Linked DNA regions of Pyxidicoccus trucidator. The protein of the gene in region 1 interacts with the protein of each later gene in a pairwise test. Links are inferred from orthologs where the notes say so. Each region holds a gene or a part of one and is shown on either strand. Other genes may lie near its edges.

Region 1 (3,230 bases):
CGGTGGGCGTGCAGTGGCACCCCGAGTACATGGCCACCAGCATTCCCGTGCACCTGGGCCTGTACAAGTCCTTCATCCAGAAGGCGCGCGAGCACCGGCGGTGATTCCCCGCGTCCTCCTGCTGGCCGGGCATGAGCCCACGGGGAGGGCGGGGTTGCTGGCGGACGTGTCGGCCGTGCTGGCGCGGGGTGGCCAGCCGGTGGCGGTGCCCATGGCGCAGACGGCGCAGGGCACGCGGACGTTCACCTGGGTGGCCGCCGCGCCGCGCATGCTTTCCGCGCAGGTGGCCGCCGCGCGCGAGCTGGGCCCGCTGCACGCGGTGAAGTGGGGCATGGTGCCGGGGCCCGCGCAGCTGTCCGCCGCGCGCGTGGCACTGGAGGGCTCGGACGCGTGGTGGGTGGTGGACCCGGTGGTGCGCACCTCGCGGGGGCAGCCGCTGTCGCGCCTGTCCGCGCGGGGCTACCTGGCGCTGGCGGGCCCGCGCGTGGTGCTCACGCCCAACCTGGACGAGGCGGGCTGGCTGCTGCGCCGGCCCGCGCCCCGCTCGGTGGAGGAGGCCGTGGAGTCCGCCGCCGCGCTGGCGCGGTACGGCTTCGCCGCGGTGTTGGTGAAGGGCGGGCACCTGCCGGACGTGGAGGGGCTCGCGGACGTGCTGGCCACACCGGAGCGCGTGCGGGTGCTGCGCGGTGAGTGGCTGGAGCGCGCGCCCGGACGCCGTGGCACCGGGTGCCGGCTGGCGTCCGCGCTGGCCACGGAGCTGGGGCGGGGCCGCACGCTGGAGGCCTCGGTGCGCGCGGCCCGGGGCCTGGTGGTGCGCTACCTGCGCGCCGCGTAGCGGACCGGCTACTCGCCGCGGGAGCGGCTCTCGAAGCGGGTGTATTCCGAGAGGAACACCAGGTCGACGGAGCCCACGGGGCCGTTACGCTGCTTGGCGACGATGAGCTCCACCGGGATGACGGTGCTGGAGGGCGGAGCCGCGCCGTCCGGGCCGCCTTCGTCCGTATCCTCACGGTGGATGAACATCACCACGTCGGCGTCCTGCTCGATGGAGCCGGACTCACGAAGGTCGGACAGCATGGGCTTGCCGCCCTTGCGCTCCTCCACCTTACGGTTGAGCTGGCTGAGCGCGATGATGGGCACCTCCAGCTCCTTGGCCAGCTGCTTGAGCGCGCGGGAGATTTCCGCGACTTCCAACTGGCGGCTCTCCACCTTGCCCTTCTGGTGCATGAGCTGGAGGTAGTCGATGACCAGCAGCGACAGCCGGGGGTCCTTCTGCTTCACGCGCCGCGCCTTGGCGCGCAGGTCGAACGGGGACAAGCCACCGGAGTCGTCGATGTAGATGGGGGCGTTGTAGAGCGCGCCCGCCATCTCCTGGAACTTCTCCTCGTCGTGCGGCGACAGCCGGCCGCCGCGCAGCTTCTTCATGTCCACGCGCGCGGTGGAGGCCAGCAGACGCATGAGCAGCTGGTCCGCGGGCATTTCCAGGCTGAAGATGCCGACGGCCTTGTTCTCCTTCAGCGCCGCGTGCACGGCGATGTTCATCGCGAGGGACGTCTTGCCGATGCCCGGCCGCGCCGCGAGGATGATGAGCTCGCCCGCGTGCAGGCCGGTGAGCTGGTTGTCCAGGTCGATGTAGCCGGTGGACAGGCCCGTGATGCCCGTGGCCGCGGCCTTCATCTTGTCGAGCAGGTCGAGCGTCTGCTCCATCAGCTCGCTGACCGGGCGCAGGTCGCCCTCGCGCTTCTTCTCCGCGAGGAGGAACACCTTGCGCTCGGCCTCGTCGAGCAGCACTTCCAGCTCGCCCGTCTCCGAGCTGGCGAGCTCTTGAATCTCCCGGCCCACGTTGGCCAGGCGCCGGCGCAGGGCCTGGTCCTTGACGATCTGCGCGTACTGGACGGCGTTGGACGCCAGCGGCACCACCTGGTCCAGCCGCATCAGGTACGCGGGGCCGCCCACGGCGACGAGCTGGCCGAGGACCTTCAGCTCCTCGGCCAGGGTCAGGTGGTCGACCTGCTTGGACTGGCCGTCCAGCTTGAGCATCGCCGCGAAGATCTGCGCGTGCGCGGGGCTGGAGAAGTCGTCCGGGAAGACCACCTCACCCACGGCGGCGATGAGGGTGTTGTCCGCGAGCACGGCGCCCAGCACCGCTCGCTCCGCGGCCAGGTCCTCGTGAACCCGCCGGCCTTCTCTGATGTCGAGGACGTTATCCATGGCTGCCTGCCCACTCTACAGGCGGGCCTGACATCTCCAAATTCCCGCCACAGACCTGTAGCACCGGGTGGGTGGAGGGGGGCGACCCTACCCCCTGACTCACCCCTCCAGGCCCCACTTCTGGAGGAAGGCTTCACGCCAGGTGCGGCTGAGCACCACGGTGGTGCCGTTCTTGAGGACGAGGATGCCGTCCCCGTGCGTCCAGGGCTCCAGCCGCGCCACGGCGTCCAGGTTGATGATGTCGCCGCGGTGCACGCGCACGAAGCGCGCGGCGTCCAACCGATCTTCCAGGGCGCGGAGGCTCTGCCGGACCAGGTGCTCGCCCTGGTCGGTGTAGAGGCGCACGTACTTGTCCTCCGAGGACAGGCGCCAGACGGTGTCCAGGCGCAGCGGCACCCAGGCCTCGCCCACCTTCACCACCAGCCGCTCCAGCGGGCGCGCGGGCTGGGCGCGGGACAGGTCTTCCAGCAGCGACTGGAGGCGGCCTGTCTCGGGCTGTCCGCCGATCAGCAGCGCGTGGGCCTTGTCGAGCGCCCTGCCGAAGCGGTCCGCGTCGTAGGGCTTGAGGAGGTAGTCCACCGCGTGCGCGTCGAAGGCCCGGAGGGCGAAGGCGTCGTAGGCGGTGGAGAAGATGACGGCGGGGCAGTCCTCCGGGCCGAGCGCCTCCAGCACCTCGAAGCCGGTGAGCCCCGGCATCTGCACGTCGAGCACCAGCAGGTCCGGGCGCAGGGCTCCCACGCGCGAGAGGGCTTCCGTTCCGTCCGCTGCCTCGCCCGCGAGGACGAAGCGCGCGTCGTCCGCCAGCAGGCGCTTCACCTTTGCCCGCGCGGGGGCCTCGTCGTCCACGACCAGCACGCTGAAGCGCTTCATGCCGCCACCTCACGCGGGAGCCGAGGACACGTGCTCACGGGTCGAGCATCGGTCGCTGCATCCATGGGCCTCACGCTGAAGCGCTTCATGCCGCCACCTCACGCGGGAGCCACAGCGACACCCGTGCACCGCCTTCCGGGCCGCGCCCT
Region 2 (3,217 bases), on another replicon or contig:
AGTGCGCGAGCCAGGAGCCGCCACCCGCAGGTAGCGCCGCTTCGTCTTCGTGTACGAGTTCGCGCTGCCCCCAGCGAGGTACTCCGACTCGAAGTCACCCGTGGTGTCCGTCTCCTCGGTGCTCCACTGGGCGCCCTCCTCCGCCACGAACTGCATCGCCGCCAGCAGCGAGCGCACGAAGCGCCGCGTCGGTCCGTCCTGCGCCGGGTCGAAGTGCACCGCCAGCACCCTGCCCCGAGCGTCCTGCGCCACGTACACGGGGCGCTCGAACATGGCCTGGAGTCCTCTCCGGGCCTCGGCGCTCATCACCACCGGCGTCTCCTCCGTCTCCGCCTCCACCCGCAAGGGGACGAGCTGCCCCTGGAACAGGTGGTGTCCGCCCTCGCTCCCCAGGTACGTGAGGGCGAGCTCGCCACCCCAGCCGGTGTGCACTGTCTTCCGGCCCGTCTCCGTGTCCTCGGTCGTCCGCGTGTCCAGGTCGAACGTGTAGCGGTGGCGCTGGCCCGGGGTGAGCACGCGCTGCGTGCCCTTCACTCCCTGCCGGACGACTCCTTCACCCGGAGGCACTCGGAGTCGTGGTGTCCCTGGAGTGGAAGGCCCTGTGAGTCCGTTCGTTCCGTCACTCGCGCGCCAAATGCCCCCGGCCGCCAGGATGGCGAGCAACAACAGCAGGTTCTTCGCGCGAGGGGTCACGACACACGGAATACGTGCGCCCGATACATTCCTGGTCGTACCTGCCCCGCATCCGGGTGACGGAGGGAGTAGGGCCTTCCGGACTCTGAGGGGAACCCGTTACACCGGACGTGCTGCGTCATGGCCCGGCGCTTCGGGTGCGGAGGCTCAGCTCCCGCCGAGCTTCAGCTCCAACTCAGCCAGCTCGCGCTGCACGACCGTGTCGGTGTCGCGGAGGCCCTCCACCTTGCGCACGGCGGAGATGACGGTGGAGTGGTCCTTGCCGAAGCGCGCGCCAATCTCCGGGAAGGAGCTCTTCGTCAGCTTGCGGCTGAGGTACATGGCCACCTGCCGCGCGTGGGCCAGGGCCTTGTGACGCCGGTCCTCCTTCAGCGCCTCCACCGTCACCTTGTAGAAGCGGGCGACTTCACGCTGGATGGCCTCGATGTCCACCGAGCGCTGCGCCGGAAGGATGTCGCGCAGCACTTCCGACGCGAACTCCTCCGTCACCTGCTGGCGCGTCAGGCTGTGCACCGCCGACAGCTTCACCAGCGCACCCTCCAGCTCGCGCACGTTCTTCTGGATGTGCTTGGCGATGAAGTGCGCCACCGAGTCCGGCAGGTCCAGCCCCTCCGCCACCGCCTTCTTCTGGAGGATGGCCACCCGCGTCTCATAGGAGGGCTCGCGGATGTCCGTCAGCAACCCCATGGTGAAGCGGCTGCGCAGCCGCTCCTCCAGGCCGGGAATCTCCGCCGGCACCGTGTCGCTGGTGAGGACAATCGCCTTGCCCATCTCGTAGAGCGTGTTGAAGGTGTAGAAGAACTCCTTCTGCGTCTCCTCGCGCTTGCCGAGGAACTGGATGTCGTCGATGAGGAGCACGTCGCACTCCTCACGGAACTTCCGCCGGAAGTCCCCCATCCGGTGCTCGCGGACGCTCTCCACGTACTCGTTGGTGAACTGCTCGCTGGAGAGGAAGACGACGCGCTGCGACGGGTCCCTCTCCCAGATGTGGTTGCCCACCGCCTGGAGCAGGTGCGTCTTCCCCAGGCCCGTGCCGCCATAGATGTAGAGCGGGTTGTAGGCGTGGCCCGGCTTGTCGGACACCGCCATGGCCGCGGCGGCGGGGAGCTGGTTGCTGTCCGCCACCACGAAGGTGTCGAAGGTGAAGCGCGAGTTCAGCCGCCCCGGGCGCGTCGAGCTCGCCTTGACTGTCGGTGTGGGTGGGAAGTGGGGGTCGGGCTCCAGACCCTCCACCACCTCATAGGCGATGGTGACGAGCCCCTCGCCCTGCCGCGCCAGCTGTGCATCCAGCATGGGGCGGTAGTGATCATCCACCCAGTCACGGAAGAAGCGGTCCGGGACGCCCATGACGAGGGCCCCCTCGCGGATCTCCAGCGGGCGCATCCGCTCCAGCCACCTCAGGGCATAGTCGAACTTGTCCCGGCGGATCTGTTCGAGCATCCGAGTCCAGATAATTCCGGCACTTGGAAGCGGAGATGTAGCGTGAGCGAGGGCGTTCAAGTGTGTCTCGACCGTGCAAAGCGGGGGGCCTGCGAGCGTTCGGCCGTGCTAACAGACGCTCACAAGTCGATCAAGGAACCGGCCCAACGCGGCGGATCTCCACGTGCTTTTCCGGACGTGGGTGATCGGCAACGGGCATGCCGACCCGCCACGGTAGTAGCCACTCACGCCCCTCCCCCCAAGCGCTGGGGGGCGGATCATCCACCCGGACTCGCGGTACGGGTCGCAAAAGGACCAGGCCCCCGCTGTCTCCCCGCCCGCCCCCCGGGTCGGCGGGCCTGGAAGGCCACAACGTCCTTTCACCCCGAAGCGTGTTCCTGCGTGTTCCGGGGCAAGCCGAGCACCGATTCCGGGCCAAGGTGAGCAACGACTCCGGAGCATGGTGAGCAGCCATTCCGGGGGTGCCGAGCAGGCATTCCGGGCATTTCGAGCACCGATTCCGGGGATGCCGAGCAGGCATTTCGGTGAAGCCGAGCACCCGGCGGATGAGGTGGGCTACACCTCCGTGAACTTCGCGCCCGTGAGCTTCGCGCGCTCCAGGGCCGCCTTGATGTCCTCGGAAACGATGAGGGCAACATCCCAGCCCCAGGTGCGGAACACCTTGGCGCCGCCCACCTTGGTGCGGTCGATTCGCATGCCAGCCACGGAGCGATACTTGCCGAGCTTGTCCGGCCGCTCGTCCTCCGGCTTCCAGTACAGCACCTCGCGGGACGCCTTGTCGTCGATGCAGCGGACGAGCTTCGTGGCCACGAGGATGAGGTACTGGTCCGGATGGCCCTTGAGGTCCACGGGGATGAGCTGCACGTCGTTGGGAGCCAGCTCCGCGAAGATGGACGCCACCCTGACGTGGACGATGGGAGTTGCGCCCACGCCCGCCGTGGAGAAGTCCAACGGTCTGCCTGGCTCGTCGATGGGGATGGTCAGATGACCTTCGGCCCGGATGGGTCGCCCGGTCGTATACACCCAGGGGTCTTCCACCTCCTGGCCGCGTTCGTCCAGGGGGTCCCCCAAGTACCAGTATCCA

The links.
Region 2: the proteins of dnaB (region 1) and dnaA interact in binary tests that used the Escherichia coli proteins (3 or more experiments, as listed by UniProt). The link is inferred for Pyxidicoccus trucidator from one-to-one orthologs.

What each region holds. Positions count from the first base shown.
Region 1 is NZ_JAAIXZ010000005.1:525,654-528,883, forward strand. The notes cover bases 28-2,945. They hold dnaB (replicative DNA helicase), read right to left. Parts: upstream 2,212-2,945; coding sequence 844-2,211; downstream 28-843. Other genes in these bases: G4D85_RS18010 (gamma-glutamyl-gamma-aminobutyrate hydrolase family protein), read left to right, coding at 28-104; thiD (bifunctional hydroxymethylpyrimidine kinase/phosphomethylpyrimidine kinase), read left to right, coding at 101-835; G4D85_RS18025 (LytR/AlgR family response regulator transcription factor), read right to left, coding at 2,311-2,945. Outside these bases: more of G4D85_RS18010, read left to right, coding at 1-27; more of G4D85_RS18025, read right to left, coding at 2,946-3,081; G4D85_RS18030 (sensor histidine kinase), read right to left, coding at 3,167-3,230. UniProt on the Escherichia coli protein: The main replicative DNA helicase, it participates in initiation and elongation during chromosome replication. Travels ahead of the DNA replisome, separating dsDNA into templates for DNA synthesis.
Region 2 is NZ_JAAIXZ010000019.1:232,618-235,834, reverse strand. What follows is about bases 18-2,922. They hold dnaA (chromosomal replication initiator protein DnaA), read right to left. Parts: upstream 2,194-2,922; coding sequence 841-2,193; downstream 18-840. Other genes in these bases: G4D85_RS38985 (imm11 family protein), read right to left, coding at 2,689-2,922; G4D85_RS38995 (HEAT repeat domain-containing protein), read right to left, coding at 18-534. Outside these bases: more of G4D85_RS38995, read right to left, coding at 1-17; more of G4D85_RS38985, read right to left, coding at 2,923-3,217. UniProt on the Escherichia coli protein: Plays an essential in the initiation and regulation of chromosomal replication. Binds in an ATP-dependent fashion to the origin of replication (oriC) to initiate formation of the DNA replication initiation complex once per cell cycle.